DNA from 3 places in the Diaphorobacter sp. B2A2W2 genome. Region 2 is predicted to be linked to each of the others. Evidence: predicted binding sites of a transcription regulator. Region 2 holds the regulator's gene; each other region holds the start of a gene.
What was found. The regulator FNR, encoded in region 2, switches genes on or off when oxygen is low (the NO sensors DNR and NnrR bind a similar motif). The targets are predictions, from matches to a motif close to TTGATNNNNATCAA.
Positions count from the first base shown of each region.

Region 1: AC1PPL_RS02285 (OmpW/AlkL family protein) is a predicted target of FNR. The motif match lies at 3,993-4,006, and genes of this name have one in related genera.
Region 3: AC1PPL_RS04030 (DUF3079 domain-containing protein) is a predicted target of FNR. The motif match lies at 4,787-4,800, and genes of this name have one in related genera.

Region 1 is NZ_JBWZOR010000001.1:491,738-502,311, reverse strand. Features, by position in the region: gene purL (phosphoribosylformylglycinamidine synthase) at 1-2,361, shown strand, start outside; gene AC1PPL_RS02295 (hypothetical protein) at 2,381-2,812, opposite strand; gene AC1PPL_RS02290 (DUF808 domain-containing protein) at 2,929-3,927, shown strand; gene AC1PPL_RS02285 (OmpW/AlkL family protein) at 4,081-4,668, shown strand; gene egtD (L-histidine N(alpha)-methyltransferase) at 4,967-5,968, shown strand; gene egtB (ergothioneine biosynthesis protein EgtB) at 5,988-7,352, shown strand; gene AC1PPL_RS02270 (O-acetylhomoserine aminocarboxypropyltransferase/cysteine synthase family protein) at 7,421-8,701, opposite strand; gene AC1PPL_RS02265 (peptidase U32 family protein) at 8,994-10,574, opposite strand, start outside.
Region 2 is NZ_JBWZOR010000008.1:83,238-93,811, reverse strand. Features, by position in the region: gene AC1PPL_RS13850 (cobyrinic acid a,c-diamide synthase CobB) at 1-1,018, opposite strand, end outside; gene AC1PPL_RS13845 (TonB-dependent receptor domain-containing protein) at 1,041-2,921, opposite strand; cobalamin riboswitch at 3,002-3,245, opposite strand; gene AC1PPL_RS13840 (hypothetical protein) at 3,280-3,519, shown strand; gene AC1PPL_RS13835 (cell division protein ZapA) at 3,516-3,860, shown strand; RNA gene ssrS (6S RNA) at 3,915-4,094, shown strand; gene AC1PPL_RS13825 (sulfite exporter TauE/SafE family protein) at 4,501-5,220, opposite strand; gene hemN (oxygen-independent coproporphyrinogen III oxidase) at 5,224-6,606, opposite strand; gene fnr (fumarate/nitrate reduction transcriptional regulator Fnr) at 6,778-7,521, shown strand; gene AC1PPL_RS13810 (hypothetical protein) at 7,563-7,850, opposite strand; gene AC1PPL_RS13805 (FixH family protein) at 7,927-8,205, opposite strand; gene ccoG (cytochrome c oxidase accessory protein CcoG) at 8,267-9,709, opposite strand; gene ccoP (cytochrome-c oxidase, cbb3-type subunit III) at 9,794-10,574, opposite strand, start outside.
Region 3 is NZ_JBWZOR010000002.1:170,973-181,546, forward strand. Features, by position in the region: gene AC1PPL_RS04005 (ABC transporter ATP-binding protein) at 1-278, shown strand, start outside; gene AC1PPL_RS04010 (ABC transporter substrate-binding protein) at 372-1,667, shown strand; gene AC1PPL_RS04015 (carbohydrate ABC transporter permease) at 1,681-2,583, shown strand; gene AC1PPL_RS04020 (carbohydrate ABC transporter permease) at 2,732-3,553, shown strand; gene AC1PPL_RS04025 (endonuclease/exonuclease/phosphatase family protein) at 3,624-4,499, shown strand; gene AC1PPL_RS04030 (DUF3079 domain-containing protein) at 4,512-4,727, opposite strand; gene AC1PPL_RS04035 (YkvA family protein) at 4,868-5,245, shown strand; gene AC1PPL_RS04040 (methylglyoxal synthase) at 5,324-6,196, shown strand; gene pbpC (penicillin-binding protein 1C) at 6,168-8,474, shown strand; gene AC1PPL_RS04050 (alpha-hydroxy acid oxidase) at 8,691-9,863, shown strand; gene AC1PPL_RS04055 (EamA family transporter) at 10,021-10,574, shown strand, end outside.

The sequences.
Region 1 (10,574 bases), on a different contig from region 2:
TATGTGCTGGCCATCGCGCCCGAGTCGCTGGCGCAGTTCACGGCCTTCTGCGAGCGCGAGCGCTGTCCCTTCGCCGTCATCGGCACGGCCACCGAGGAGCGCCAACTGGTGCTGGAAGACACGTCGGTCACGTCCGGCGACCAGAAATTTCCTGTGGACATGCCCATGGATGTGCTGCTGGGCAAGCCGCCCAAGATGCACCGCGATGTGACCAGCGTGCAGCGCAGCTTCGCGCCGCTGAACGTGGACGGCCTGCCGCTGGAGAAGGCTGTGATCGAGGTGCTGGCCCACCCCACGGTGGCGTCCAAGCGCTTTCTCATCACCATCGGCGACCGCGCCGTGGGCGGCCTGACCCACCGCGACCAGATGGTGGGTCCCTGGCAGGTGCCCGTGGCCGACGCGGCCGTGACGCTGGCCGACTTCCGTGGCTTTGCCGGCGAGGCCATGGCCATGGGCGAACGCACGCCGCTGGCGGCGCTCAACGCGCCCGCGTCGGGCCGCATGGCGGTGGCGGAGAGCATCACCAACCTGTTGGCGGCACCCATCGAACTGCCGCGCGTGAAGCTGTCGGCCAACTGGATGGCGGCATGCGGCGAGCCCGGAGAAGACGCCGCGCTGTACGAGACCGTGAAGGCCGTGGGCATGGAGCTGTGCCCGCAGCTGGGCATCTCCATCCCCGTGGGCAAGGACAGCCTGTCCATGCGCACCCAGTGGAGCGAGGGCGGCCAGACCAAGAAGGTCACCTCGCCCGTCAGCCTCATCATCACCGCGTTCGCCACGCTGGCCGACGTGCGCGGCACGCTCACGCCGCAGCTCGACGCCAAGGAAGAGGACACGACCCTCGTGCTGATCGACCTGGGCCGCGGCAAGATGCGCATGGGCGGCTCCATCCTCGGGCAGGTGCTGAACCAGACCGGCGACGAGACGCCCGACCTGGACGACGCCAAGGATCTGATCGCCCTGGTGGATGCCGTGAACGCGCTGCGCGCTAAAGGTGCGATCCTGGCCTACCACGACCGGGGCGACGGCGGCCTGCTGGCTACCGTGGCCGAGATGGCCTTTGCCGGTCAGGTGGGCGTGGCGCTGAACGTGGACATGCTCATCACCGAGGGCGACGGCATCACCGACAGCCGCATGGACAGCGGCGAGGGCAAGAACTGGGGCGCCCAGATCAGCGGCCGGCGCGAGGAGCGCACGCTGCGCGCGCTGTTCAACGAGGAACTGGGCGTGGTGCTGCAGGTGAGGACCAGCGAGCGCAACGAGGTCATGCAGACGCTGCGCGCGCACGGCCTGTCCACTTGCAGCCACTTCGTGGGCAAGACGCGCCCGCTGTCCTCGCCCATCGATGCGGGCAAGGGCGAGTTGCAGGTGTGGCGCGATGCCAAGGCCGTGTTCAGCGCCAGCCTGCCGGACCTGCACCAGGTGTGGGACGCGGTGAGCTGGAAGATCTGCCAGCAGCGCGACAACCCCGCCTGCGCTGACAGCGAGCACGCCGCGGCCGGCGATCCCGCAGACCCCGGCATGCACGTGCAGCTCACGTTCGACCCATTGGACAACGTGGCCGCGCCGTACATCGCCACAGGCGCGCGCCCGCGTGTGGCAGTGCTGCGCGAGCAGGGCGTGAACTCGCATGTGGAGATGGCCTACACCTTCACCGAGGCGGGCTTCGAGGCGTTCGACGTGCACATGACCGACCTGCAGACCGGCCGTGCCGACCTGGCGCAGTTTGCTGGCGTGGTGGCCTGCGGCGGCTTCAGCTACGGCGACACGCTGGGCGCGGGCATCGGCTGGGCGCGCTCCATCACGTTCAACGAGCGCCTGTCCGCCCAGTTCCAGCAGTTCTTCGCGCGTGGCGATACCTTCGCCCTGGGCGTGTGCAACGGCTGCCAGATGTTTGCCGAACTGGCCGACATCATCCCTGGCGCGCAGGACTGGCCGCGCTTCACCACCAACCAGAGCCACCGCTTCGAGGCGCGCCTGTCGATGGTCGAAGTGCTGGAATCGCCCAGCATCTTCCTTCAGGGCATGGCCGGCAGCCGCCTGCCGATCGCCGTCGCGCACGGCGAGGGCTATGCCAACTTCCAGTACCGTGGCAATGCCGACAAGGTGGTGCGTGCCATGCGCTTCGTGGACAACCATGGCCAGCCGACCGAGCGTTACCCGTTCAATCCCAATGGCAGTGCCGGCGGGCTCACGGCCGTGACCACGGCGGACGGACGCTTCACGGCCATGATGCCGCACCCTGAACGCGTGTTCCGCAACATCCAGATGAGCTGGACCGATCTGGCCGCCACGGGGGGCAAGGACGCGTTCAGCCCCTGGATGCGCGTGTGGCGCAACGCACGCAAGTGGGTGGGGTGATCGGCGCCGCGGCGCGCGGCTAGCAGCCGCCGCGCACCTGGCACTCGGGCACGATGCGCCCGTGCGAATCGCGCCACTGCATCGGCGGACTGTCGGAAGACGGCGCCGCCGGCGCGGGTGGCTGCGGCGGCCGGTACGGATCGTGCAGCACGGTGGATGAGCCCACGCCGGCTCCGACGTGTGCGCCGCCCATGGGAACCGAGGTGCCCACGCCCACGCCGCCAGTCACCTGGCCGCTTGGGTGCACTCCCACTCCGACGCCCATCGGCCCCACGCCGGTGCCCACCCCGGCTGATACGCCGCCCGAACCCACGCCGACGCCCACGCTGAACGGCCCCACCGGCACGCCCACGCCCAGGCGCGCCGACGGGCCGGCGCAGGCGGACAGCACCAGCGCGGCCAGCGCGGCGGCGGTGCGCGCGGGGCGCGAGGAGGCAGTGCGAGAGGGCATGCCGCCATGGTACGCCTGCCCACCGTATTGCAAAATCAATAGCTGTCAGCGCTTGTCCCACATGCGTTAGGGGGTGTTTTCAATCAGAATGGCGGCTTCTTGAAAGGAACTCACCCATGGCCGGCGCCAGCCTTCTGACCCTGCTTGACGACATCGCCACCATCCTGGACGACGTGGCCCTCATGACCAAGGTGGCCGCCAAGAAAAGCGCCGCCATGGCCGACGACGTGTCCGTCATGACCAAAGTGGCGGCGCAAAAGACCGCAGGGGTGCTGGGCGACGACCTGGCGCTCAATGCCCAGCAGGTCACGGGCGTGCGGGCAGAGCGCGAGATCCCCGTCGTGTGGGGCGTGGCCCGCGGATCCCTGGTGAACAAGGCCATCCTCGTGCCGGCGGCGCTGCTCATCAGCGCGTTCGCGCCGTGGGCCGTGACGCCGCTGCTCATGGTGGGCGGGGCCTTCCTGTGCTTCGAAGGCTGCGAAAAGCTCGCGCACAAGCTTTTGCACACGCCCGAGGAAGATGCCGTGCAACACGCGATCCATGCGCAGGCCAACGCCAATCCCAACGTGGACCTGGCGCGGGTGGAGAAGGACAAGATCAAGGCGGCCGTGCGTACCGACTTCATCCTCTCTGCCGAAATCATCGCCATCACCCTGGGCGCCGTCGCGGGCGCGCCTTTTGCGCAGCAAGTGGCGGTACTGGCGGGCATCGCCGTCCTGATGACGGTGGGGGTCTATGGCCTCGTGGCGGGCATCGTGAAGCTGGATGACCTGGGCCTGTGGCTCAGCCGCCAGGCCAGCAACGCGGCACAGGCCCTGGGCCGCGGCATCGTCGCGGCCGCTCCCTGGCTCATGAAGACGCTGTCGGTGGTGGGCACCGCAGCCATGTTCCTCGTCGGCGGGGGCATCCTGGTGCATGGCGTGCCGGCGCTGCACCATGCCGTCGAGGGCGTGGGCGCGGCGGTGCAGGGTTGGCCGCTGGGCGGACTGTGGTCGGTGCTGGTGACCAACCTGCTCAATGCCGTGGTGGGCTTGGTGGCGGGCGCCGTGGTGCTGGCGGGGTGGACGCTCGTGGGACGGCTGCGCGGCAAGGCGGCTGCCAATGGCACACATTGAATGAGGCCATATGCCGCCGTTTGTGACGGAATAGACACATACGAATAGACACACAGATTCTGGGTTTGATCTGCAGCAATATTGACCATATTACTCGTGGGCTTAATACGTGCACGGGGGTCGTCCCCGGTCAACCCAACGTATCGAGTCAACATGAAAAAGAATCTTCTGGCCCTGGCCGTTCTGTGTGCGATGACCTCCGGCGCTGCCTTCGCGCAGCAGGTTGCGGAAGGTTCCTGGCTGGTGCGTGCACGCGCGGTGCATCTGGACAGCGCCAACAACGGTGCCGCCGGCGACGCGGGCGTGAGCATCAACGACAAGTGGATTCCTGAAGTTGACGTCTCGTACTTCTTCACGCCCAACCTCGCTGCCGAACTGGTCCTGACCTACCCGCAAAAGCACGACGTGCGCCTGAACGGCGACAAGATCGGCTCGCTCAAGCACCTGCCGCCCTCGCTGCTGCTGCAGTACCACTTCACGAACTTCGGCGCGTTCAAGCCGTACGTCGGCGCTGGTGTCAACTACACGCGCTTTTCCAGCGTGAAGCTGCCCGCGGGCCTGGACGTGAAGCGCAACAGCTGGGGCGGTGCCCTGCAAGTGGGCTTCGACTATGCGCTGGACAAGAACTGGTCCCTGAACGTGGACGTGAAGAAGGTGTACATCGACACCGACGTGCGCGGCGTGGGCACTTTCAAGGTCGACCCGGTGCTGTTCGGCGTGGGCGTGGGCTACCGCTTCTAAGAACGCAAGTTCCGTTCTTCATGGTGGGGTGGGCCGGCGCATGCGCCGGCCCTTTTTTTTTATCCTCGGCGGACGGTAAATTGATGCTCTCATTGAAGGAGCTATTTGCGCTTGGTGGGCAAGCGCTTCCGCCTGATTTGATCCTTTATTGGCTGGGCGGCGAAAAAGCCAACCACAGCGGGCAATCCGGCACAAGAGGTGCACTGTGGATTGCCCTGCAGATCGCGCGTACGTCCTACCTGAAGAGGTGTCGTTGGACTGCAGGGGCGCGTTGGCAGGTGGCCTACGCTGCAGCGCTATGTCTGCAGTTTCTCCCCTTGCTCGGCTTGACGGCGTCCTTCACCACCTCGGCCTGGCAACGCCGCAGCCGCCCGCGGGTGTGGCCTCGGCCGCCGAACGCGGCGAGATCCTGGCCGGCCTGTTGCAGCCGCAGGCGGCGCTCTCACCCAAGTATTTCTACGACCAGCGGGGCTCGGAACTCTTCGAGGCCATCACCCGCCTGCCCGAGTACTACCCCACGCGTACCGAGCGTGCCTTGCTGCGGCGCCACGGGCACGCCATTGCCCAGGCCGTAGGCCCGGAGCGTGTGGTGATCGAGCCCGGGGCGGGCAATTGCGACAAGGCGCGCGAGCTCTGCGCGCTGGTACGGGCCACGCACTTCGTGGGGGTGGACATCTCCGCCGACTACCTGCGGGATGCCATCGCGCGCCTGCGCGTGGCACTGCCGGGCCTGCATGCCCGCGCCGTGGGCGCGGACATCACCCGGGGTGTGCACCTGCCGCCGGACGTTCCCGGTGCGCGCCGCCTCGTCTTCTACCCTGGCTCGTCCATCGGCAACTTCGACCCGCCCCAGGCACTGGCCCTGCTGCGGCACATGCGCGAACTGGCGCTGGACGATGGCGGCCTGCTGATCGGCTTCGACCTGCCCAAGGACGTGGCCGTGCTGGAGGCCGCGTACGACGACGCCGCCGGCGTGACCGCGGCCTTCAACCGCAACGCGCTGGCCCACGTGAACCGCCTGGTCGGCAGCGACTTCGTGCCCGCGCAGTGGCGCCACCGCGCCTTCTTCAACCCCCATGCCTCGCGCATCGAAATGCACCTGGAGGCCGCGGGGCCGCAGCGTGTGCGCTGGCCGGGCGGCGGGCGCGACTTTGCGGCGGACGAGCGCATCCATACCGAGAACAGCTACAAGTACCCGCTGCCGGATTTCACCGCGTTGCTGCACGAAGCGGGTTTCACGCGCACGCAGGCCTGGACGGACGATCGCGGCTGGTTCGCCATGGTGCATGCCCAGGCGTGATGCCGCCAGGGGATACCACATGCGCTTGCCACCCTCGACTCCCACGCTGCCGTCGTCGCCGCAGCAGTCGCAGCCCTCGATGGCGCTGCGCTACGCCGCGGTGCGCGCGGCCACCGAGGCGCTGGCGCGGCCCCTCTCGGCCGAGGACTGCTGCGCCCAGTCCATGCCCGACGCCAGCCCCGTCAAATGGCACCTGGCGCACACGAGCTGGTTCTTCGAGACCTTCGTCCTGGAGGCGCACGAGAGCGGCTTCCGAGCATTCGATCCGGCGTTCCGCGTGCTGTTCAACTCGTACTACCACGGCGTGGGGCGGCAGCACCCGCGCCCGCAGCGTGGGTTGATCACGCGGCCCGACCTGGCCACCGTGCGGGCCTACCGCGCCGACGTGGATGCGCGCATGCAGCAGCTCCTGTCGCAGCCCGAGGTACCGGGTGACGTGCTGGCGCTGGTGGAACTGGGCCTGCAGCATGAGCAGCAGCACCAGGAGCTGATCCTCACCGACGTCAAGCACCTGCTCTGGTGCAACCCGCTGTGGCCGGCCTACCAGGGCACAGCCGCGGCCGTGGTGGTGGACGCCATTGCGGCACAAGACACCGCGTGGCGGCGCCTGGAAGGCGGCCTGGCGCAGATCGGCCACGATGGCGAGGGCTTCGCCTTCGACAACGAGACGCCGCGCCACACCGTCTTCCTGCAACCCTTCGAGATCGCCACCCGACCGGTGACCAACGCGCAGTACCTGGCTTTCGTGCAGGCCGGCGGCTACCGCGAGCCGGCCCACTGGTTGGCCGAGGGCTGGGACTGGCGGCGTGCGCAAGGGCTGGAGTACCCCATCTACTGGCGCAGTGATGGGGAGTGCGGCCAAGGTGGCGGGCCAGGCGGCTGGAGCGAATTCACGCTATCAGGCGAGCGCCCGCTGCATCCTGCGCAACCGGTGGTGCACCTGTCCTACTACGAGGCCGATGCCTTTGCCCGCTGGGCCGGCGCGCGCCTGCCCACGGAAGCCGAGTGGGAGGTGGCCGCCGCGGCGGCCTGTGCCGGGCCCGCGGGCTGCGTGGACCATCCCGCAGATGCCGATGTCTTGGACGACGGCAGCCGGCTGCATCCCCGCCCCGCGGCACCGGCGGTCGGCGCCGATCCCTTCCATCTGATGGGCGGCGAGGTCTGGGAATGGACGCAGTCCAGCTACGCCCCGTACCCCGGCTTCGCGCCCGCGCCCGGTGCCGTGGGCGAGTACAACGGCAAGTTCATGGTGAACCAGTACGTGCTGCGCGGCGGCTCCTGCGCCACGCCGCCCGGCCATGTGCGTGCCAGCTACCGCAACTTCTTTCCCGCCACGGCGCGCTGGCAGTTCACGGGCCTGCGGCTGGCACGCGATGCCCGCTGAGCAGTGGGTATGCTCCTGAATCAGGAGCTACTAGCGCTTGTCAGGAAAGCGCTAGAGCCGAAAATCGCTTAAACCGCGTCCAGCGCCTGGTGCAGGTCGGCCAGCAGGTCGTCGATATGCTCGATGCCGATGGACAGGCGCACCATGCCCTCGGTCACGCCCGCCTGGGCCAGTTCTTCGGGATTGAGCTGGCGGTGCGTGGTGGAGGCCGGGTGCGTGGCCAGCGACTTGGCGTCGCCGATGTTCACCAGGCGCGTGAACAGCTGCAGCGCGTCCAGGAAGCGCGCACCGGCGGCGCGCGGGTCGCCGCTGGCCTTCAGGCTGAACGACAGAATGCCCGAGGCGCGGCCTTTCATCTGGCGCTGCACCAGGGCATGGTCCGGGTGGTCCGGCAGGCCCGCGTAGCGCACCCACTCCACCTTGGGGTGGCCCTGCAGCGCCTCGGCGATCTTCTGCGTGTTCTCGCAAATGCGGTCCATGCGCAGCGCCAGCGTCTCGATGCCCTGCAGGATCAGGAAGGCGTTGTGCGGCGAGATGGCAGCGCCCGTGTTGCGCAGCGGCACCACGCGTACGCGGCCGATATAGGCGGCCGGGCCCAGGGCCTCGGTGTAGACCACGCCGTGGTAGCTCACGTCAGGCTCGTTCAGGCGCTTGAAGCGTGCCTTGTGCTCAGCCCAGGGGAACTTGCCGCTGTCCACGATGGCGCCACCCATGCTGTTGCCGTGGCCGGCCAGGTATTTGGTCAGGGCGTGCACCACGATGTCGGCGCCGTGCTCGATGGGGCGCAGCAGGTAGGGGCTGGGCACGGTGTTGTCCACGATCAGCGGCACGCCATGCGCATGGGCCACGTCGGCGAGGGCGCGGATGTCGGTCACGTTGCCCAGCGGGTTGCCGATGGATTCGACAAAGATGGCCTTGGTGCGCGCGTCGATCAGCTGGCCGAAGCTGGCGGGATCGCGTGCGTCGGCAAAACGCACCTCGATGCCCTGCTGGGGAAAGGTGTGGGCAAACAGGTTGTAGGTGCCGCCATAGAGCGTGCTGGCGCTGACGATGTTGTCGCCCGCCTCGGCGATGGCCTGGATGGCGTAGGTGATGGCCGCCATGCCCGAGGCCACGGCCACGGCGGCAATGCCGCCCTCCAGCGCCGCGACGCGCTTTTCCAGCACGTCGGTGGTGGGGTTCATGATGCGCGTGTAGATGTTGCCGGGCACCTTCAGGTCGAACAGGTCGGCGCCGTGCTGGGCGCTGTCGAAGGCGTAGGCCACCGTCTGGTAGATGGGCACGGCCACGGACTTGGTGGTGGGGTCGGGCGAATAGCCGGCGTGGACGGCCAATGTCTCGATGCGCATGTGCTTCCTTTACGGGTGAAGGGGAGGGCGGGGCCCGGCGTCCTGGGGCGCTTCCTAGTGCGAGCCCCTGGGCGCCCTGGGGCGGAGATAGCCGCGCGATTATGGCGGCCCACCCTCCACAGGCCAACGATGCATTGGCAATGTCGATATGCGCCCGCGCGGCGCCGGGCGGGCGTTGCGTTATCCCCGCAGCCTGTGGGCTGTGCTGTGGAAAACCCCGTGGGCAACTGCGCGAAGCCGCGCCAGTCATGGCCTGGCACGCGATGCCCATGTTTTGGGCAGCAGGCCAGGATCAGGCGGAGGTGGGCGCCGGTCGCGTGCGGTAGAACTGCAGCGGCTGGGCCTGCATGTCCTTGAGATGCTGGTTCATCACCGACTTCTTCATCTTGCCCACCACGTGCATCTCGCAGGGCTTGCAGTCAAAGCGCAGGGTGAGCTTTTCCTTGCCGTTGATGAGCTGCAGCGGCTCGGCCTTGATGGTGCCCTTTACGCCGATCACACCCTTGGCCTGCTTGGGGCACAGGCTCATGGAGAAGCGCACGCAGTGCTTGGTGATCATCAGGCTGACTTCACCTTCTTCCTCTTTCGATTCGTACGCGGCGTCGATCACCTTCACGCCATGCTTCACGTAGAAGTCGTGCGCCTTGTGGTTGAACACATTGGCCAGGTAGGTCAGCGTGTCTTCGGGGAAGGGCACGGGTGGCTGCACCGGCACGGCGCGCGGCAGGCGCACGAAGCCGGCGGTGCGTGCGTCCTCCAGCGCGACCACGGCGTCACGGCGCAACTGGTTCAGTGCCGATGCGGGCACGAACCACGGCTGCGAGAGCTGCAGCGCCATGGCGTGTACGGCGAAGCGGGTGGCGCCAAAGCGCCCGAGTTGATCGCGCAGCGTGGCCTCGGCCTTGACCGCATCGGTGGCTGGCTGGTGGGGCTGGATGACCGACGCGCTGCCGACGAAGCCGTCTTCGTCGGTGACCGTGAGCGCAAAGCCGTCGGCGGTCTCGGCCAGATGGGCCCACAGGCCGATGCGGCGGTCGCTGGATTTCTTCTCCAGCGTGCGCACCCAGTCCATGTCGCGGTTGCGGTTGATCTCCAGGCCCTTGCGCAGGTCCTTGAACTCGGTGATCTCGTTCTTGGGGAACACGCGCCAGATGCCCTTCTTGGGCGCCACGCATTCGGCGCGGTTGATGTGCACGCCCACCAGTTCCTTTTGCAGATCGTAGTAGCACAGGCCGTCGCCGTTGTGCAGTGCGGTGGTTTTGTCGCTCACCTCCAGCTCGAACCAGTTGTCGCCGATCTGCGTCACCCAGCCGATGGCGCGGCCCGGCGTCTTCGGGGTGTCGAAGGCGCCGATGTCTTCCTTGCGGCCGTTGACGAAGTAGTCGGTGAACTCGCGGTTGAAGTTCTGGTCGGGATCGGGCTCGAACGTGAAGGTGGTGCGGCCGCTGGACGAGCGCGTCAGCGGCTCGCCCGTGAACTCGCGCTCCTCGATGATTTCGTCCAGCAGCTTGCGGTAATGGGCGGTGATGTTCTTCACGTAACCCATGTCCTTGTAGCGGCCCTCGATCTTGAAGCTGCGCACGCCGGCGTCGATCAGCGCGCGCAGGTTGTCGCTCTGGTTGTTGTCCTTCATCGACAGCACGTGCTTCTCGTGCGCAATGATGCGGCCGGCGCCGTCCAGCACCTCGTAGGGCAGGCGGCAGGCCTGGTTGCAGTCGCCCCGGTTGGCGCTGCGCCCGGTGTGGGCATGGCTGATGAAACACTGCCCCGAATAGGCCACGCACAGCGCACCGTGCACGAAGAATTCAATGGTGGTACGGCTGGGGTCGGTGGCTTCGCGAATGGCCTGGATCTGCTGCAGATCCAGCTCGCG
Region 2 (10,574 bases):
TCATGCCGCCGCACTCCGCCCACACGGGCCGACCCGCCGCCACGTGCGCCTGCAGGCCGTCGCGCATGGCCGTATTGGTGGCCAGCGCATCGGCGTGCAGCTCGGGGTAGCCGCCGGGCAGCCACAGCGCGTCGCAGGCCGGCAGCGCAGCGTCGCGCAGCGGCGAAAAGCGCACCACGCGCGCGCCCAGCTGCTGCAGGGTGTCGATATTGGCTTCGTAGATGAAGCAGAAAGCCTCATCCGCCGCCACGGCCACGGTGCGGCCGGCCAGCAGCGGCGTGATGGCGGCACGGCCCACGGGCGTGCCGCCGAAGTCCACCGCCCAGCGCTGCAGGTCCGCGGCGGACATGCGGCCCAGGGGCGTGCCGGCCAGCACATCGGCCACGGCGTCCAGCCGCTGCAGGGCATCGGGCAGTTCGTGCGCTGCCACCAGTCCCAGGTGCCGCTCGGGCAGAAGGCCACCAGGCTCCCTCCCGCCCGCAGCGTCACCCACGACCCGTGGCAGCGCACCCAGCCAGTCCGCAGCGTCGGCCAAGCCGTCCCGCAGCATCTGCGCATGGCGGTCGCCCGCCACGCGGTTGGCCAAGACACCGGCCCATGGCAGGCCCGCACGGTAGTGCCGCAGCCCATGCACGATGGCGCCCAGCGTGCCCCCCATGGCAGAGGCATCCACCACCGCAAGCACCGGTATGCCGAAGCGCTGCGCCAGGTCGCCCACGCTGTGTTCGCCGTCGAACAACCCCATCACCCCTTCGATGAGCAGCAGGTCTGCTTCGGCCGCCGCGGCGCGCAGGCGCTGCGCGCAATCTGCCGCGCCGGTCATCCACAGATCGAGCTGGTGCACGGGGGCGCCGCTGGCCAATTGGTGCCAGTGCGGGTCCAGGAAGTCGGGCCCACACTTGAACACCCGCACGCGCCGGCCTTGGCGTGTGTGCAGGCGCGCCAAAGCGGCGGTGACGGTGGTCTTGCCCTGCCCAGAGGCGGGCGCGGCGATGACCAGGGCGGGACAGCGGCTCATGGTGTGGCAGTCGGTGATGGCGTTACTGCGGCGCCCACTTCAGGCCCACGTAGAACGTGCGGCCGCCGGTGGCGTAGGTGCGCGCCAACTGGTAGTCCTTGTCGGCCAGGTTGTCGACGCGGGCCAGCAGCGTCACGTCGCGCGCCACGCGCTTGCTGGTGTAGAGGTTGAGCGTGGTGTAGCCGCCCAGTACGTTGGTGTTGGCCGCGTTGTCGTACCGGCGCGCAGATGCGTAGAGCTCTGCCCCCAGCGTCCAGCCTGCCACCAGGGTGTCGGCACCCAGCGTGGCGTAGCGCTTGGCACGGCGCGCCAGCAGTTTGCCGCTGTCCAGGTCACGCGGGTTCTGCCAGTCGATGGAGCCATGCAGCGACACGCCCGCGATGCGGTGCGCGGCCGACAGCGTCACGCCCTTGTACTCGGCGCGGCCCACGTTCTCGTAGCAGCCGAAGCTGGAATCACAGCGGCCCGCGGCGCCGAAATTGATGAGGTTGCTGACGCGGTTGCGGTACGCCACGACACCCACGCTGCTCTCTCCTTGCGTCCACCGCGCGCCCAGCTCCACGTTGCGCCCCTTCTCGGGCTGCAGGTCGGGCGCGCCGTATTCGCTGAAGCGGTGGTAGAGCGTGGGTGCACGGAAGGACGTGCCGGCCGCTGCGGTGACGCGCCACTGCGGCGTAATTGCGTAGCCATAGGACAGGCTGCCCGTGCTTTTGCCGCCGAACTCGCTGTCGTCGTCATAGCGCAGGTTGGCCTGCAGCGTATGGGCGCCCTGGTTCAGGCCATAGCCCAGCGCGAGCGCGTTCTGTGAGCGGTCACGCTGGAGGTCGCCCACGAACTCGGTGGCGGGGTTGTGCAGTTCGTCCTCGCGGCGCTCCAGCGCGGCTGTGAACAGATGCGCGCCCAGGCGCCACTCGTTTTGCAGCAGGTAATTGTGCAGCGTGGTCTCGGTCATGTAGAAGTTGGGCCGGGTGCTGTATTCACTCTGCCCCTGCGTGACCTGCAAGCGCGTGCTGTATACGTCGCTCCACTTGGCCAGCCATGCCAGGCTGGCCGTGCGCAACTGGTGGTGATTGCGGTCGTCGGCCGTTTTGCTGCCGTCGTACTGCGAGTTGAGGTTGCTGGCCAGCAGCGTGCCCTCCAGGCGATGGGTCGTGTCCAACTGCACGCCCAGTCGGGCATTGGCAGAGGTGCGGCGGTAGCCGTCTTCGTCCGGGTTGTAGGCGGAGCCTACGCGGGCACTGAAGCCATCGGCGCGCTCATGCGACAGCCCCAGCGCATAGTCCACCTGCTCGGTGCCGCCACTCACGCCGGCCTGCACCGTCCGCGTGCCCTGGTTGCCCAGGCCCACGCCCACGTAGGGCGCCGGCGCACCCTCGCCCTTTTTGGTGAAGAGCTGGATCACGCCTCCCATGGCATCCGAGCCGTACACAGCAGCCGCTGGCCCGCGCACGACCTCGATGCGGTCGATCTGCGACAACGGGATTTGCTCCCACACCACGCCGCCGGTGGATTGCGAGTCCAGGCGCACGCCGTCCAGGTACACGGCGGTAAAGCGCGACTCCGCGCCGCGCAGGTAGACGCTGCCATTGCTGCCCTGGCCGCCATTGCGCGTGATCTGCACGCCTGGCAGGCGCGAGATCACGTCAATGACGCCTACCGCGCCGCTGGCCTCGATGGTTTCACGGTCGATGACGGACACATCGGACACGATGTCGGCCAGCGGCCGGGCCACGCGGGTTGCCGTGATGACGGTTTCACGCAGTTGGGGTTCTGTGGCTGCCTGGGCCAGCAGGGTCTGGGACACGGCGGGGAAAGCGGCGGCCAGCGCCAGCGGCAGCACGGCGACGCGCGCGTGCACGGAAAGCGCACTCAAGCGCACATTGAACGGACGGGTGTTTGTCATGTGGGGCAAACAGAGAGATCGCCACGGCCGACCTCCCCGTCGGCACCTGGGCATAACGGCCCAGGTTTCACAAAAGGAAACGCGGAGCCACCTCGTTGGCCGGTATCCGGGCTGGCGGAACGCTCTGCATCGCCTTCCCAAACGCTTGTTCAAGGCGCTCAGTGGCTTGTCAATGAAGAGGGAGCCGAGGTACGGCTCATCCGCTGACCGTTGCGGGGGCAGCGCAGGCACAGGACACACTCCATGGCGGAGAGTCCCTCCCTGCTTCCCGTTGAACTGCGGCATGTGAACCACGCCGCGAGCACCAACTGCGCAATTTTACGATGGTTCGCACGCCGATCCCTACAATCGGCAGCGTATGGCCTCCCCCTCTTCCATCGACCAGATCGCCGAGCGCGTTGAGCGGCTGCTGCTGCGCCATGCCGAGTTGCAGCGCACCAATGCCCTGTTGGCGCAACAGGTCGCGGCGCTCACCCAGGAGCGCGATTCCCTCCAATCCCGCCTGCAGGCTGCCCGTGCGCGCGTGAACGCATTGCTGGACCGCCTGCCTGCCGAGCCCGAACTCCCCGGCACTGCCGAGACGAAAGACGCGCCATGAAGCAGATCGAGGTACAGATCCTCCAGCAAAGCTATCTCCTGGCCTGCCCGGACGGCCAGGAGTCGCGCCTGCTGGAGGCGGTCGAGCGCGTGGATACCGCCATGACGCGCATCCGTGACGCGGGCAAAGTACGCGCGCGTGAGCGCATCGCCGTGCTGGCGGCCCTCAACCTGGCTTTCGAGATCGCCGACCGCGAAGCCGCCGATTTGGCAGCCGCCTCAGCCCCTGCGCGCATCGTCCCCACCCCGGTCGCGCCGCACGTGCACGACAGCGATGAGCGCGTGCAGCAGTTGCTCCTGCGCCTGGACGAGGCGCTGGGCGAGGATGGGCGCCTCCTATAACCATTACGGTAAAAGCCTGGCCCCTGGCTGCACACGGGCGGCCCACTACAATGAACATGTCTGCGGTGCTGCCGGGCTTTATATTTCCTTGAACCAATGCTCATTGAGCACGGGCTTGGTACATCGCCCGGTGAGCGTGATCATCTCGCGTCAGATGAACCCAACGCCTGGCTGCCCTCGCCCACCTGAACCCCCGGTTCAGGATGCCGGTCCGGTGGCATTCGCAGACACCTTTTCTCCGGTAATCGCTTGCGCCCTCGCTCCGGGTGAGTGCCAGCGACCTCAATACCTGCTCAGAAAATCCGGCGCTCCGCGGCCAGCGCGCGCAACCCACCCATCTGCAAGGCACAGAGCAGACCTTGGTAGTCGTCGCACCGATGGCAAATATCCTGGCGTGGTTCGGGCGTTTCCCAGTCCTTCGGCAATCACGCCGACACGCAGCGCGCCCTCATACGCACGATGGCGCATCCAGTAAGGCAGCGATGTGTAGCTGGATTTCTCCACGTCGATGAGAACAGACTCGTCACTTCCGCTGGTATAGATCTGACAGCGATACGTCACGCCTGAGCGCCTCGGTTTGCGCCATTCGCTTGCCACGGCATGCTTCGCGGAGTCGCTGTGGTTCCAAAAAACGCTGTTTTCAGGGCACGCACCACGGCGCCGGCTGCCCATGGACAACCTCCATCCACAGCGCCCATGCACCCAGGGAAAAAAGCACGCCACCTGCCAGCCGAGACCCCCACGCCCCACCCTTCACGCCGATCCAAGCGCGAATGCGGCCAAAAGTCCACGGCCCCAGCACCAGCCATACACCGCTTCCTACGCCAAACAGGACCATGCACAAGGCTCCGCGGAGCACGCTTCCGCTGAGAGCGGCAGTCAACAGTGCGGTATACAGAAGGCCGCATGGCAGGAGCGCCCAGGCCACACCCGCGGTCAGGAGCCCGCCAGGCCGAGAGACCAAGGGCTTGACCTTCGCCCAGGCAGCACGCCCCGCCCGCTCAACCCACAAGGGCTGCTGCGCTTGCACCATCATCATCCCGCCCCACGCGAGGATGAGCACATGCATCAGCGTCCAAAGGGGGCGCAATGCCGAGGTGCTTTGCCCCAGCCATGCGAGTTGCTCCATGGCCAGCGCAACCACCGCCCCTGCGGCGCCGTAACCGATCAGGCGCCCCACGTGAAACTGCGCTACCCGTTGGAGGATTCCGCGGCGGGACGCCCATTGAATGGTGTGGGTGGCGTCCGGCGTGCCACCCAGCCCCGTAAGCGCCGCGCAGGGAACAGAACACATCGCCAAACAGTGAGCCCCTCCCATCAGCCCCATCAGGAAGGCCGTCGTGGCCAGCGCCCACAGCATGGGTCAAATAATCCGGGAAAAGCGAGCGCGGTTACGGTCAGCCTGCAGATACTTGTCGAACACCATGGCCACGCCGCGCACGAAATACCATCCCATGGGCGTGACTTCAACGCCCTCATCACTGATTTTCACCAAGCCCTGAGCCGCCATTTCTTGCAGTTGCTGTAATTCCGCATCGAAATAACTGCGGAAATCAATCAGCCAAGACTGTTCCAACGGCTCAAACAGCAATTCACCTTGGCACATCAACGCCATGATGACTGCGCGGCGCACCAAGTCGTCCTTGGTCAACGCCAGCCCGCGCACCACAGGCAAATGCCCCTGGTTAATGCAGTCGTAATACTCGTCCAGCGTTTTCACATTTTGGCTGTAAGTAGCGCCCACGCGCCCGATGGCAGAAACGCCCAGACCAATCAGGTCGCAATCGGGCTGCGTGCTATAGCCTTGGAAATTGCGGTGCAGCCTGCCTTGCCGCTTGGCCACCGCCAGCGCATCGTCAGGCAGCGCAAAATGGTCCATGCCCACGTAGACGTAGCCGGCTTCCTGGAACACATCAAGTGACCGGGCCAGCATGGACACCTTGGCCGAAGCCATGGGCAACTCGGCCGTGATGATGCGTCGCTGCGACTTGAAGCGTTCTGGCAAGTGAGCGTACGCATACAGCGCGATCCGGTCTGGCCGCAGCTCGGCTACCTGCTCCAAGGTGCGATCAAACGACTCCGGTGTCTGTCGCGGCAGCCCGTAGATCAAATCCACGTTCACCGATTCAAACCCGAGCTTCCGAGCCGCATCGACCAACGCGAACACCTTTTCGGCAGGCTGAATGCGGTGCACGGCCTTTTGTACTTCAGGGTCGAAATCCTGCACGCCAAAGCTCAGGCGATTGAAACCCAGCTCCGCCAACAATCCCAGCCGCGCTTCATCCACGGTCCGGGGGTCCACTTCTATGGAGTACTCCCCCCCCGGAACGAGGACGAAACTGCGCCTCAGCATGCCCATCAGTTCGCGCAAACCGTCATCCGTCAGAAAAGTAGGCGTGCCTCCGCCGAAATGCAGCTGGCTCACATGCTGACCCACACCGCAGTGCGCCGTATGCAGGTCGATCTCACGGCTGAGGTAACGCAAGTAGACCTCTGCCCGCTCTGGATGCCGGGTAATGATCTTGTTACACGCGCAGTAATAGCACAGCGATTCACAAAACGGGATGTGGACATAAAGCGACAAAGGCATCGCCTTGGCTACCGAACCCACGCGACGCTGCTGCAGCGCAAGGATGTATTCCCGCTCGCCAAAAGCCTCGACAAAACGATCAGCAGTCGGATAAGAGGTGTAGCGCGGCCCTGGGACGTCAAAGCGACGCAGGAGCTCTGTTGTAACAACGGTCATGACGGGATTCCTTGCACTTTCATATCACTGTGCCGTAGAGTCCCCCATGAGTCCTTGACGTTGATCAAGCGCCCATAAGGTCCTTGTGGCGACAATTTGACTTCGGCTCAAAGTCGTCCAACGGCCTACGGCATTCCATGTCTCCCAGCCGTTCAGAGGTAAGCTCAAGCCATGAACAGGGTTCCCATGCATACGAATCTCCAGACCATCAAAGTTGCCTGCTCAAACTGCAATCTGCGTGAGCTGTGCATGCCCGTGGGTCTGGACGACCAGCAACTCAAGCGCATCGATGACATTGTTGCTGTACGACGCAAGATCAAGCGTGGCGGCACGCTTTTCCGGAACGGTGAACCCTTCACATCCCTTTTTGCCATCCGCACCGGATTCTTCAAGACCTGTGTCGCCACCGAAGACGGTCGCGATCAAGTGACGGGTTTTCAAATGGCGGGCGAGATCATCGGCCTGGATGGCATCGTGAGCGACCGCCACACTTGCGATGCGGTGGCGCTTGAAGACGCCGAAGTATGCGTCATGCCCTTCGACCGTATTGAAGAGTTGTCGCGCGAAGTAACGGCACTACAGCACCATGTGCACAAGATCATGAGCCGCGAGATTGTTCGTGAGCATGGGGTCATGCTGTTGCTGGGGAGTATGCGTGCCGAGGAACGCCTTGCCGCATTCCTGTTGAATCTCGTACAACGCTTGCATGCCCGGGGTTTCTCACAATCCGAATTGGTGCTGCGCATGACACGCGAAGAGATCGGCAGCTACCTGGGATTGAAACTGGAAACCGTCAGCCGCACGTTTTCCAAGTTCGTGGAAGAAGGTATTGTGGAAGTAAAACAGCGCCATGTGCGCATCGTCGATACCGATGCGCTGAAGCGCATTGTCAACAGCCAGCAAGCCTGCCATTAAGCCTCGGTTTTTTGTTCATTCATAACTGATCGGCGGAAAGATCAGGAAACGTATTTGGCGCAATCAGCCGGCCGCGCCCCTTTGGGCACGGGGCAGCGATTCAACTCAAAGGGCGAGAGTGACAACAGCGTCGTCAATGCGCTGGAAGCCATGAGTACGAACCAGAACGTGAAGAAGGCGATGGTATACACACCTTCGCGCGAGAGATGCAGGGGTTGATCAAACCACTGCAGCGCTTCTGGATCCACGAAGGCGAACACTACCATTTCCATGACGCCCGCCATCAAAAAGGCCGGCCACGCGATCCACATCAATCGTTGCATCCACATTCGCCCATCTCCTAGCAAGTGTAGTTGACAGCCTAGCATCTGTTCTCCGGCATGCAAAGAGGACTCGCCCTGCCGGTCAGCGCGGTTGATCCTCCAGCGGAGTAGCTGCATGGTTGCGCCCCTTCATGGCAGGCGTCATGTCGCCCCCAGACTCCTTCAGGGTCTCGTTGATGTTCAAGCCCCGTTGGTAATAGTCTTCCGCGATGACGGGGTCGGGTTTGCTCACGGCCAGCCAGAGGGTCACGAAGCCCGCAATGATGACAATCACCGGCCCCGCGATGACAAGCCAGACATGGCCAAACGTCCACCAAGGCTTTCCGTCGTCGTCCAGTTTCATGGGGGAATTACTCAACATTTATATTAACTCCTCGCTCATTTATGAGCACAGCTTGTTCATTTGTATTCCACGACCGCCTTCAGCGGGGTACGAGGAATACGGATTTCTCTGCCACTTGGGCTTTATCACCCTGCGCTTGAATATCGAAATACACCGTATGCGATCCAGGAGATGCTGAGCCATACGGAATTTGAAGACGGACAACCACCCATCGGGATTCCGCCGGTCCAATGTCAATTGCGGTCTCGGACGCCACTTCCAACCCTTCCATGCCGTGGGCGCTGATGGTGTAGCGCTGCGCCCCCTCCGTAGCGTTCATGATCTGCAGCCGGTAGATATTTTCCAGCTTGCCTCCCGACACGATGCGCGAGAGCGCAGCGCGATCGCGCACGATGTCCACCTTCAACGGGGTGCGTACCACCAAGCTGGCCAGCATGCCGATGCACAACACCACCAGCACCGCTGAATAGAACAACACACGGGGTCGCAGCACGCGTTTGAGCATTTGCGACTGGGTCCAGTGGTTCTTGACGCCGTTCTGCGTTGAGAAGCGAATCAGCCCGCGCGGATACTTCATCTTATCCATCACGGTATTGCAAGCGTCCACGCAGAGACCGCAACCAATGCATTCGTATTGCAGTCCGTTGCGAATATCGATACCCGTTGGGCAGACTTGGACACATAGCGTGCAATCGATGCAGTCACCCAGTCCCGCAGCTTTGTGGTCTACCGTCTTGTTACGGGGCCCGCGAGGCTCGCCGCGCTCGGGATCGTAAGAGACGACCAGCGTGTCCCTGTCGAACATTGCGCTTTGGAAACGCGCATAAGGGCACATGTATTTGCACACCTGCTCGCGCAGGAACCCTGCGTTGCCGTACGTGGCCAACCCATAGAAGATCACCCAGAATATCTGCCACCCTCCTTGCAGGGCCAGCAACTCTCCCCCCAGCTCGCGAATCGGAACGAAATAGCCCACGAAGGTGAAGCCGGTCCAGAATGCGACCGCAATCCAAATGGCTTGCTTGACAGATTTTTTCCAGATCTTCTCAAATGTCCACGGACCATTGTCCAGGCGCATACGGGCACTGCGGTCGCCTTCGACTTTGTGCTCGATCCACATGAACATTTCCGTGTATACGGTCTGGGGACAGGAGAAGCCGCACCACAGGCGTCCCGCCACTGCAGTAAACAGAAAAAGCGACAGCGCGGAAATAATCAGCAAACCCGTCAGATAAATGAAGTCCTGCGGGTAAAGCACCAAACCAAAAATATAGAAACGGCGTGCTCCGAGGTCAAAGAGCACCATCTGGCGCTGACCCCACTCCAGCCATGGCAGGCCATAGAAAACCAGCTGTGTCAGAAACACCATCGCCCAACGCCAACGAGCGAACACTCCACTTATCGAGCGTGGATAGATTTTCTTTTGCGCCTCATAGAGCGAAATGACCTCGGTCTGCGAACTTTCGGCCCCCACTGGCGTGATAGGAATCACCTTACGGGGCTGACCTTCGGCTGGCTTCATGGTGGAATCTCAAAAAGGAAGTGCAACTTCCAAAACGCAAAACGGCCGGCGCCCCTCGACGGGGAGCCGGCCGCACAGGGAGCATCAGCGCGGGGCGCCGGCCTTATTGGACAAACCCCATACGTATGCCGTCAACACCTTGATCTGTGCATCGGTCAACTTGCCCGTTTGGGCAGGCATCTCGTTGGTCTTGCCATTGTTGATCATAGCGGTGATGGCAGCTTCGCCCCAGCCATGCAGCCAGATGTCATCCGTCAGATTAGGGGCACCCAGGGCCACATTGCCCTTGCCGTCCATCCCGTGGCATGCAGCGCACGCAGTGAACTTCGACTTGCCCAGAGACGCCTTCAGGGAGTCATGCGGGCTTCCCGAAAGGCTCAGGACATAGTGGGCGAGGTTGCGCACATCTTCCGGCGAGCCCACGGCGGCCGCCATGGGAGGCATGACGCCAATGCGCCCATCGTGGATGGTCTTCTGGATCTGATCAGGCGCACCGCCGTGCAGCCAGTCACCGTCGGCCAGGTTGGGGAAGCCCTTGCTGCCGCGGGCATCGGAACCATGACACTGCGCGCAGTTGTTCATGAACAGACGCTCACCAATTGCCATGGCCGCTGTGTCGGCCGCCATCTCTTGGGGCTGCATGGCCTCGAACCGCGCATACAGGGGCTGCAACTCTGCGTTAGCCTTGTCCACTTCGGCTTGGTACTCGCCCAGCTGCGTCCAGCCCAACTTACCCTTAAAGGTCCCCAATCCGGGATAGGCAGCCAGATAGCCAGCACCGAATACCAGCGTGATGATGAACAGCCACATCCACCAACGGGGCATGGGGTTGTTCATTTCCGTCAGGTCTTCGTCCCAGACGTGA
Region 3 (10,574 bases), on a different contig from region 2:
CCGTGGGTCGCACGCAGGCGCACTGGCTCGGCCTGCGTCCCGAGGCCGTGGCCCTGGACGATGGCAGCGGTGGGTCGAGCGGCGTGGCCGCCGCCGTGCACAGCCAGGAATACCTGGGCGCGGATGCCGTGCTGCGCTGCGCCATCGGCACCGAATTCATCACCGTGCGCGCGCCGGGGCAGCACGCCCCCGCAGCCAACGGCCAGGGTGTGCGCCTGCGGTGGTGCGGGCACGACCAGCATTTCTTTGACGCCCAGGGCCAGCGCCTGGCGGCTTGAGCCACTTCTTACGCAGCCTGCGCCGCATGGGCGTGCACGGCGCTGCCTTTCGTTTCCTCTCCCCACTCTTTCCAGACCTCAGGAGCTTTCGCAATGCAACGCAAGATGTTTTTGAAGACCTTGGCTGCGCCCGCCCTCGCGGCCATGGCGCTGTGTGCCGTTACCGCCCATGCGCAGGCCCCGGTGGAGGTGCCGTTCTACTACCCCGTGGCCGTGGGCGGCCCCATCACCAAGGTGATCGACGGCTACGCGGCCGATTTCAACAAGGCGCATCCGCAGTACAAGGTGGTGCCCATCTATGCCGGCACGTACCAGGAGACCATCGTCAAGGCGCTCACCGCGCACAAGTCCGGCAAGGCGCCGGCCACTTCGGTGCTGCTGTCCACCGACATGTTCACGCTGATCGACGAGGACGCCATCGCCCCCATCGACGACTTCGTGAAGACCGACGCCGACCGTGCCTGGCTCAAGGGCTTCTACCCGGCCTTCATGGCCAACAGCCAGACGGGCGGCAAGACCTGGGGCGTGCCGTTCCAGCGCTCCACGGTGGTCATGTACTACAACAAGGAGGCCTTCAAGGAAGCCGGTCTGGACCCCCACGAGGCGCCCCAGAATTGGAAGGAACTGAAGGAAGCGGCGCACAAGCTCACCAAGAAGGACGCCAGCGGCAACGTGACGCAGTACGGCATCCAGATCCCGTCCACCGGCTTTGCCTACTGGATGCTGCAGACGCTGACCACGCCCAACGACGTGCTGCTGGCCAACGGGGCCGGCACCCAGGTCACCTTCGACCACCCCAAGGTCATCGAGGCGCTGGACTTCTGGGTCAACCTGACCAAGGAAGGCGTGCACCCCAAGGGCGTGGTGGAGTGGGGCACGACGCCCAAGGACTTCTTCGAAAAGAAGGCCGCGATCATCATCACGACCACGGGCAACCTGACCAACGTGAAGAACAACGCCAAGTTCGACTTCGGCGTGGCCCAGATTGCCGGCAACCTGCGCAAGGGCTCGCCCACGGGCGGCGGCAACTTCTACATCTTCAAGAAGGCGCCACAAGAGCAGCAGCAGGCCGCGTTCGAGTTCGCCAAGTGGATCACCCAGCCCGAGCGCGCTGCGCAGTGGAGCATGGACAGCGGCTACGTGGCCGTGTCGCAGGCCGCCTATGACACGCCTGCCCTCAAGAAGTACGGCCAGGACTTCCCGCCCGCGCTGGTGGCGCGCGACCAACTGCCGGTATCGGTGGCCGAGTTCTCCACGCACGACAACCAGCGTGTGACCAAGGTGCTCAACGACGCCATCCAGGCCGCGCTGAACGGCACCAAGACCTCGGCGCAAGCGATGAAGGACGCTCAGCGCGAGGCCGACCGCATTCTGCGCAGCTACAAGTAAGGGTGGGCCTCCCATGCCGGTGATGCGCAGCACGCCGGATGCGGGCAGCAGTCAGCGTGCCGTGCACGCCTGGCTGATGCTGCTTCCGGCCCTGGTCCTGTTGGTGGCCTTCACGCACTGGCCCACGCTGGCCACGCTGATCGACAGCTTCCATTCCACGCCCCGCGCCGGTCGTGCGGAGGTGTGGGTGGGGCTGGAGAACTATGCGGCCATGGTGGACGACCCCGTGTTCTGGCAGGCCGCACGCAACAACCTGTGGTTCGCTGGCGCGACCATTCCGCTGTCCATCGGCTTGGCGCTGATCATGGCGCTGTGGGTGAATGAACGCATGGTGGGGCGCACCTGGGTGCGCATGGCGTACTTCACGCCCACCGTGCTGCCGATGATCGCCGTGGCCAACATCTGGCTGTTCTTCTACACGCCGCAGTACGGGCTGCTGGAGCAGATCACCAGCCTGCTCGGGCTGCCGTCGCGCAACTGGCTGGGCGACCCGGCCACGGCGCTGGCCTGCGTCACGGTGGTGGCGGTGTGGAAGGAGGCGGGCTTCTTCATGATCTTCTACCTGGCCGCGCTGCAGACGCTGAACCCCAGCCTGAAGGAGGCCGCGGCCATCGAGGGCGCGTCGCGCTGGTACTTCTTTCGCCGCGTGCAGTGGCCGCTGCTCATGCCCACCACGCTGTTCGTGCTGGTCAATGCCGTGATCAACGCCTTCCGTCTGGTGGACCATCTCTTCATCCTCACGCGCGGCGGGCCGGACAACGCTTCCACGCTGCTGCTGTACCACCTGTACGAGGTGGGCTTCAAGTTTTGGGACACGGGCTATGCCGCGGCGCTCACGGTGGTGCTGGTGGTGGCGCTGGCCGGCGTGGCGCTGGTGCAGTTCTTCGTGTTCGACAAACGGGTGCATTACCAGTGAAACAACCCCCTGAGCGGCTGCGCCGCTTCCCCCTTCTCTCACGCTGCGCGTGGGAAGGAGGACGCTGCCCGTGCGGCGGGGCGGCCCTTGCACGGCGGCCCTGGCTTGGGTGGTGCCGGTTTCATCCCTTAGGAGGGCGCGACGCGCCATGAGAACCAATACGCTGTACCAGGTCACCCTGCTGGACACCCTGGCCGCCTGGACGCTGGCCCTGCTGTGGCTGCTGCCGCTGGCCTATGCGGTGTGGACGGCCTTTCACCCCGCGGAGTACGCCACGCGCTTCGACCTGCTGGCGCCCTGGACGCTGGAGAACTTCCGCCGCGCCTGGGAGGCCGCGCCCTTCGCGCGCTACTTCCTCAACACCACCGTGCTGGTGGTGATGATCCTGGCCGCGCAGCTGGTGCTGTCCACGCTGGCGGCCTATGCCTTCGCGCGCTATCGCTTTCGCGGCCAGAACGTGGCCTTCGCGCTGGTGCTGGTGCAGCTCATGGTCATGCCGGACATCCTGCTGGTGGAGAACTACAAGACCATGGGCCGCCTGGGCCTGGTGGACTCGCTGGTGGCCATCGGTCTGCCGTACTTCGCCTCGGCGTTTGCCATCTTCCTGCTGCGCCAGACCTTCATGGGCATTCCCAAGGAGCTGGATGAAGCCGCGCGCGTGGAGGGTGCCAGCGCCCTGCAGATCCTGTGGCGCGTATACGTGCCGCTGGCGCGGCCGGTGTACACCGCCTTTGCGCTGGTGTCGGTGAGCTTTCACTGGAACAACTTCCTGTGGCCGCTCATCATCACCAACAGCGTGGAATCGCGCCCGCTCACCGTGGGGCTGCAGGTGTTCTCGTCGGTGGAGCAGGGCGTGGAATGGTCGCTCATCACCGCGGCCACGCTGATGTCCACCGCGCCGCTGCTCATCGGGTTCATACTCTTTCAGCGCCAGTTCGTGCAAAGCTTCATGCGCGCGGGCATCAAGTAGCAATTCAAACCAAATCAGCCTCCAGCGCCCGTGCAGCAAGCGCGAGCAGCTCTGTTTTCAGGAGTAAACCATGCAGCTCGTCACCTGGAACACCCAGTGGTGCCGCGGCCTGGACGGCCGCGTGGACCCCGCGCGCATCGTGCAATACGCATTGGCGCTGGGCGACGTGGATGTGCTGTGCCTGCAGGAGATCGCGGTGAACTACCCCGGCTTGGCCGGTGCGCCCGGTGACCAGGTGGCGCAGGCGCAGGCCGCGCTGCCCGCAGGCTGGCAGGTGTTCTTTGGCGCGGCGGTGGATGAGTGGACCGCCGCGGGCCGCCAGCGCTTTGGCAACCTGATCGCCACGCGCCTGCCCGTGCTGCAACTGCAGCACCACCCGCTGCCATACCCGCCCGATGCCGGCGTGCGCAGCATGCCGCGCCTGTGCAGCGTGCTCACTGTGCAGGACCCCGCGCTGGGCCCGGTGCGCGTGATGACCACGCACCTGGAGTACTACTCCAAGCCCCAGCGCATGGCGCAGGCGCAGGCGCTGCGTGCGCTGCACCTGCAGGCCTGTGCGCAGGCTGCGCAGCCGCCGCAGGGACTGGCCGACGGCTCGCCGTTCCAGCCCAAGGCGCACACGCCCCACGCCGTGCTGTGCGGCGACTTCAACCTGCAGGCGCACGAGCCCGAATACGCTGCGCTGGCCGCTGCGCTGGCGGACGAGGAGGGCGCGACCGCGGGTCAGGCAGGCCAGCCCCCGTTGTGGGATGCATGGCGACTGCTGCACCCCGGCGCGCCGCAGCCGCCCACGTTTTGCGTGTTCGACCAGACCTATGCGCCGCAGCCGCTGGCCTGTGACTTCATCTGGGTCAGTGATTCGCTGAGGAGCCTGGTGCATGCGGTGCGGGTCGATGGCGTGACGCAGGCATCAGACCACCAGCCCGTGCTGCTGGAGCTGGAATGAGTGGCCGCGCGGTCAGGCCGGCTGTGATGCGGCGGGCTGCTGCTGTGCAGGCGCCTCGCCGGCCGAAGGCGGCTCCCACTCGGCCCAGTCGGGGCCGAACAGCTCCGCCGGATGCTGGCTGCGTTCCGATCCGTTGCCGCACTGCATGGCATCGGCGGCGCAGTAGCGGTCGCAGCCCCAGCACGTGCGCTCGGGATGTGCGGGGTTCAGCGGAAACTTCTTGGCCATGGGGCAGGGCAGTTATCAAGGGGAATCAGTCACTGTCGTCACCCGACCCCGGTAGGGTTTTGATGTACATCAAGCCATTTCCGCGTGGGGCAGCTCGTACGATGCAGCCCTTTGGATGAATCCCCCCGCCTGAACACGCCATGGGACTGCTGCAAATCGCCAAGCAATGGGCGCGCGCGCTCAAGCGCGACGTGCTCGTCGTCTACCTGGCCGCGCGCGACCCGCGTACCCCCTGGGCGCTGCGCCTGCTGGCGCTGGCCGTGGCCGCCTATGCGCTGAGCCCCATTGACCTAGTACCCGATTTCATTCCCGTGCTGGGCTATCTGGACGACCTGCTCATCGTGCCCCTGGGCCTGGCCCTGGTGCTGCGCCTGCTGCCGCCGCCGGTGCTGCTGGCCGCGCGCGAGCGTGCCGCGCGCATGCTGGCGCGCCCGCGCAGTTGGCTGGCCGCGGCGCTCATCATCATGCTGTGGGTGCTGCTGGCTGTGCTGCTCTTCGCCTGGTGGCGTGGCCGGTAAGGCCGCGGCAGCGGTGGCGTGTGCGGCTGCGACTATGCTCGGCAGTTGTCCCTCTTCTTCGTCTGAAAGCCTTTGTACATGCTGATGGGTCTAGCCGCCAACCGTTTGCACCACCATACCGAAGACGGTGCGCTGTTCGCCTTCCTGCGCGCCTGCGAAGCGGGCATACGCGAACTGCGGCTGGGCCTGCACACCGTGGGCCGCACCCATGATGCGATCGCCGCCGCCGGCATGCTGCAGGGCTACCGGCCGCTGGTGCGCTACCCCTATGGGCGCGAGGGCGGGCTGATGAAGCTCGTGGCCGAGGTGGTGGGCATGCCCGAGCCGGGCCGCACGCTGGACGGCGCCATCTACCTCATCGACCCGGTGGACCCGTCGTCCATCTTCCCGGAGGCGCTGGCGCTCAAGCGCCAGTGCGTGATCCACGGCAAGCCGTTCCTGTCCACCGTGGCCAGCGCGCGCGACTGGGTGGAGATGGAGCGCATGCATGCCGGCCTGCCGGCCGACCGCAACGCCGACCGCTTCCATGACTACGGCGCGCAGACGCTGGCGCTGATCGCCCACGATGCGATGAAGTCCGCCATGCTGGACTTTGCGGCGCGCAACTTCGAGCTGCTCTCGCGCTTTCGCCAGCGCGTGGCCACGGGCACCACGGGCCAGCGCCTGAACGAGCTGGCCTGGGCGCGCGGCTGGCCCGCCGATACGCCCTGGGTGCAGCGCTTCAACAGCGGCCCGCTGGGCGGCGACGCGCAGATTGCCGACTGGGTGCTGCAGCGGCGCTGCCACCGCGCCATCTTCTTCGAGGACCCGCATGTGGCGCGCCAGCACGAGGCCGACATCCAGTTGCTGGAGCGCGCCGTGACCACCGCCACGCACGACGCGGTATGCACCACTTCGCCGCAGGTGGCGCAGCGCTGGTGCGATGCAGCCGCACTGCGCGCCACGCGGTGACGCGCCTGTGAGGTGGCAACGCGCCCTCGCGGCGGCGTGTCTGGCGCTGGCCAGCACGGTCAGCCTGGCGCTGCCCACGTTCGATGAGGTGCGCGCCGATTTCCGCTCGTCCGAGACCCTGGTGCTTTCGCGTGAGGGCGAGGTGCTGCAGCGCCTGCGTACCGACGCCACCGTACGCCGCGGCCAGTGGCTGGGCGTGGCCGATGTGTCGCCCGCGCTGCGCCAGGCGCTGGTGCTGAGCGAGGACCGGCGCTTTTACGAACACAGCGGCGTGGACTGGGCCGCGGTGTCGGCCGCCGCCTGGGGCAACCTGTGGAACCAGCGCACGCGCGGCGCCAGCACGCTGACCATGCAGCTCGCGGGGCTGCTCGACGGCCCGGATACCGATTTCTTGCGGCAGGGCCCCGGTGGGCGCAGCGTGCCGCAGAAGCTGGGGCAGGCCGTGGCCGCGCAGGTGCTGGACCGCCGCTGGCGCAAGGACCAGATCCTGGAGGCGTACCTGAACCTGGTGCCGTTTCGCGGGGAGATCGTGGGCATCGACGCGCTGGCGCGCACGCTGTTCGGCAAGGCCGCGCACGGCCTGGATGAGCGCGAGGCCGCCGTGGCCGCGGCCCTGGTGCGCGCGCCCAATGCGCGGCCCGCATTGGTGGCCCGGCGCGCCTGTGGCGTGCTGCGCGACATGCAACTGGCGGGCCACAGCGGCGCGCGGGGTACCGATTGCGACGCGCTGGACCTGTTCACCACCGCCGCGCTGCAGCGCCGCGCGTTCGACGCCAGCGAGGGCATCGCGCCGCATTTTGCGCGCCAGCTGCTGCGCCAGGCTGGGCGCACGCACGAGCGCGTGTCGCAAGATGGTGCATCGCGGGATGGCACTGCCGCGCAGCGCGTGCGCTCCACGCTCAGCGCACCGCTGCAGCGCATGGCCGTGGACACGCTCACGCGCCACCTGCGCGAGCTGCGCGGGCGCAACGTGGAAGACGCCGCGCTGGTGGTGCTGGACAACGCCACGGGCGAGGTGCTGGCCTGGGTGGGCTCGTCCGGCCCCTTGAGCCAGGCGGCCGAGGTGGATGGCGTGCTGGCCCTGCGCCAGCCTGGCTCCACGCTCAAGCCCTTCCTGTACGCGCAGGCGATTGCCGAGCGGCGGCTCACGGCCGCCTCACTGGTGCTCGATTCGCCCGCGCACATCGCCACCGCCGGCGGGCTGTACATCCCGCAAAACTACGACCGCCAGTTCAAGGGCTGGGTGTCCGCGCGCACCGCGCTGGCCGCCTCGCTGAACGTGCCGGCGGTACGCACGCTGGTGATGGTGACGCCCGACGCCTTCTTCGAGCAACTGCGGCGCCTGGGGCTGCCGCTGACTGAGTCCGGCGGCTACTACGGCTACAGCCTGGCGCTGGGCAGCAGCGAGGTGCCGCTGCTGCGCCTGACCAATGCCTACCGTGCGCTGGCCAACGGCGGGCGCCTGAGCCCCGTGGCCTATGCGCCTGCGCAGCGCCCGGCGTTCACGCCGGCGCTGGATGCCGGCGCGGCCTTCATCGTGGGGGACATCCTGTCGGATGCCAACGCGCGCGTGCGCACCTTTGGCACCGACAGCGTGCTGGCCACGCGCTTCTGGACGGCGGTGAAAACCGGCACCAGCAAGGACATGCGCGACAACTGGGCCGTGGGCTGGTCGCAGCGCTACACCGTGGGCGTGTGGGTGGGCAACGCCAGCGGCGCCGCCATGCATGACGTGAGCGGCACCAGCGGCGCAGCGCCCATCTGGGCCGAGGTCATGGGCTGGCTGCACCGCAGCACGCCCAGCCGCGCGCCGCGCCCGCCACAGGGCCTGGTGCGGCAGGCGGTGCGCTTCGGGCCGGGCGACGGCGGCCAGCCGCTGGAGGGTGCGCGGCAGGAGTGGTTCATGGGCGGCACGCAGCAAGCGTTATTTGCTATCGAAAGTGAAGCTAGTGGCGCAAGCGAGACGGGCGCTACAGGCACAAATGATGCAAATCCTGAAGCGGTAGCGGCGCGCATCCTGGCGCCGGCGTCGGGCACCGTGGTGGCGCTGGACCCGGACATTCCGCCCGCGCACCAGCGCCTGCAATTCACGGCGGGCGGTGTGGGCCGCGCGGCGGTGCGCTGGCGCATCGACGGGCGGATGGCCGGCAGCGGCGCGCAGTGGGCATGGCTGCCTTGGCCGGGCCGCCACCGCGTGGAGCTGGTGGACGCCCAGGGCAAGGTACTGGACCAGGTGCAGATCGAGGTGCGCGGCGCGGGCGTGCGTGCGCGGCGCTGACGCAGCGGCACGTGCGAGCCCGGTGCCTGGCGCCCGCGCCCGCGCTGCAAAATTTTCACAGCGCGCTCAAATCCTTCAAGCACGCGGCGCCGGGCTGGGACTACGATCCACGGTTTTCCGTCAACGCACTCACCAAGAGCCTGCCGGACTGGGAAGGCGCCGGCCATTCGCTGGCGCTCCAGGCGCGGCACGCTCGCACAGCCCGAGGGATTTGCCGTGGCCGACCTGTCCAAAATCACCTGCATCGAAGACCTGCGCGTGGTCGCTGAACGCCGCGTGCCGCGCATGTTCTATGACTACGCCGACTCGGGCGCCTGGACCGAGGGCACCTACCGCGCCAACGAAGACGACTTCCACCCCATCAAGCTGCGCCAGCGCGTGGCGGTGAACATGGAAGGGCGTACCACGGCCACCACGCTGGTGGGGCAGCAGGCCAAGATGCCCGTGTGCATCGCGCCCGTGGGCCTCACAGGCATGCAGCATGCCGACGGCGAGATCCACGCCGCGCGCGCGGCCGAGAAGTTCGGCATTCCGTTCACGCTGTCCACGATGAGCATCTGCTCCATCGAGGACATTGCCGAGAACACCGGCGCGCCGTTCTGGTTCCAGCTGTACATGATGCGTGACCGCGATGCCATGGCCCGCATGATCCAGCGCGCCAAGGACGCCAAGTGCAGCGCCCTGGTACTCACGCTGGACCTGCAGGTGATCGGCCAGCGCCACAAGGACATCAAAAACGGCCTGACCGCGCCGCCGAAGCCCACGCTGGCCAACATCCTCAACCTCATGACCAAGCCCCAGTGGTGCCTGGGCATGGCCGGCACCCGCCGGCGCACCTTCCGCAACCTGGTGGGGCATGTGAAGGGCGTGTCGGACATGAGTTCGCTCGCGGCCTGGACCAACGAGCAGTTCGACCCGCGCCTGTCCTGGGCCGACGTGGCCTGGGTGAAGGAGCAGTGGGGCGGCAAGCTGATCCTCAAGGGCATCATGGTCGAGGAGGACGCGCGCCTGGCCGTGCAGCACGGCGCCGACGCCATCGTGGTCAGCAACCACGGCGGGCGCCAGCTGGACGGCGCGCCGTCCGCCATCCACGCGCTGCCAGCCATCGTGGATGCCGTGGGCACGCAGACCGAGGTGTGGATGGACGGCGGCATCCGCAGCGGCCAGGACGTGCTCAAGGCCTGGGCGCTGGGCGCGCGCGGCACCATGATCGGCCGCGCCATGGTGTATGGCCTGGGCGCATTCGGCGAGGCGGGCGTGACCAAGGCGCTGCAGATCCTCCACAAGGAGCTGGACGTGACCATGGCCTTCTGCGGCCACACCAACATCCAGAACGTGGACCGCTCCATCCTCGTGCCCGGCACCTATCCCACCGCGCCGCAGAGCTGACGCGCACTATCTTTTTAATAGCTGCTGGCGCTTGGTAGATAAGCGCTGTCGGTCGATTTGGCTTCGAGTATTCAGGATGGCCATCGCCATGGGCTGAGGCGCCCCTCGCCAATCGCAGGGGCTGCGCGGCGATGGCGCTGGCTATGCTCGGCGGCGCATGACCTCCTCCCTGACCGCCGTTGCACCCTGGCTCTGGGTGCCCGTGGTGCTGTTTGCCGCGCTGGCGCAGACCGTGCGCAACACCGCGCAGCGCTCCCTGACCGCCGAGCTGGGCACGCTGCCCGCCACGCTGGTGCGCTTTCTCTACGGCCTGCCGTTTGCCGGCGTGTGGCTGGCGTTGCTGTACGCCTGGCCCGCGCAGCCGCCGGCCGTGCCGCATTTCAGCGCCGCCTACCTGGGCTGGATCGCGCTGGGCGCGTTCTTCCAGATCGCGGGCACGGCCTTCCTGCTGCTGGCCATGGCCGAGCGCAACTTCGCCGTGGCCGTGACCCTGTCCAAGACCGAGGTGCTGCAGGTGGCGCTGTTCGCCAGCGTGTTCCTGCACGAACTGCCCACGCCGCTCGCGCTGCTGGCGATGGTGGTGGCCACGCTGGGCGTGCTGCTGCTGTCGCTGCCCCCGCGCGGACAGCTGCTGTCGCCTGCAGCCTGGCTGAGCCGCCCGGCCCTCTATGGCCTGGCCTGCGGCGCCAGCTTTGCGATCGCCTCGGTGGG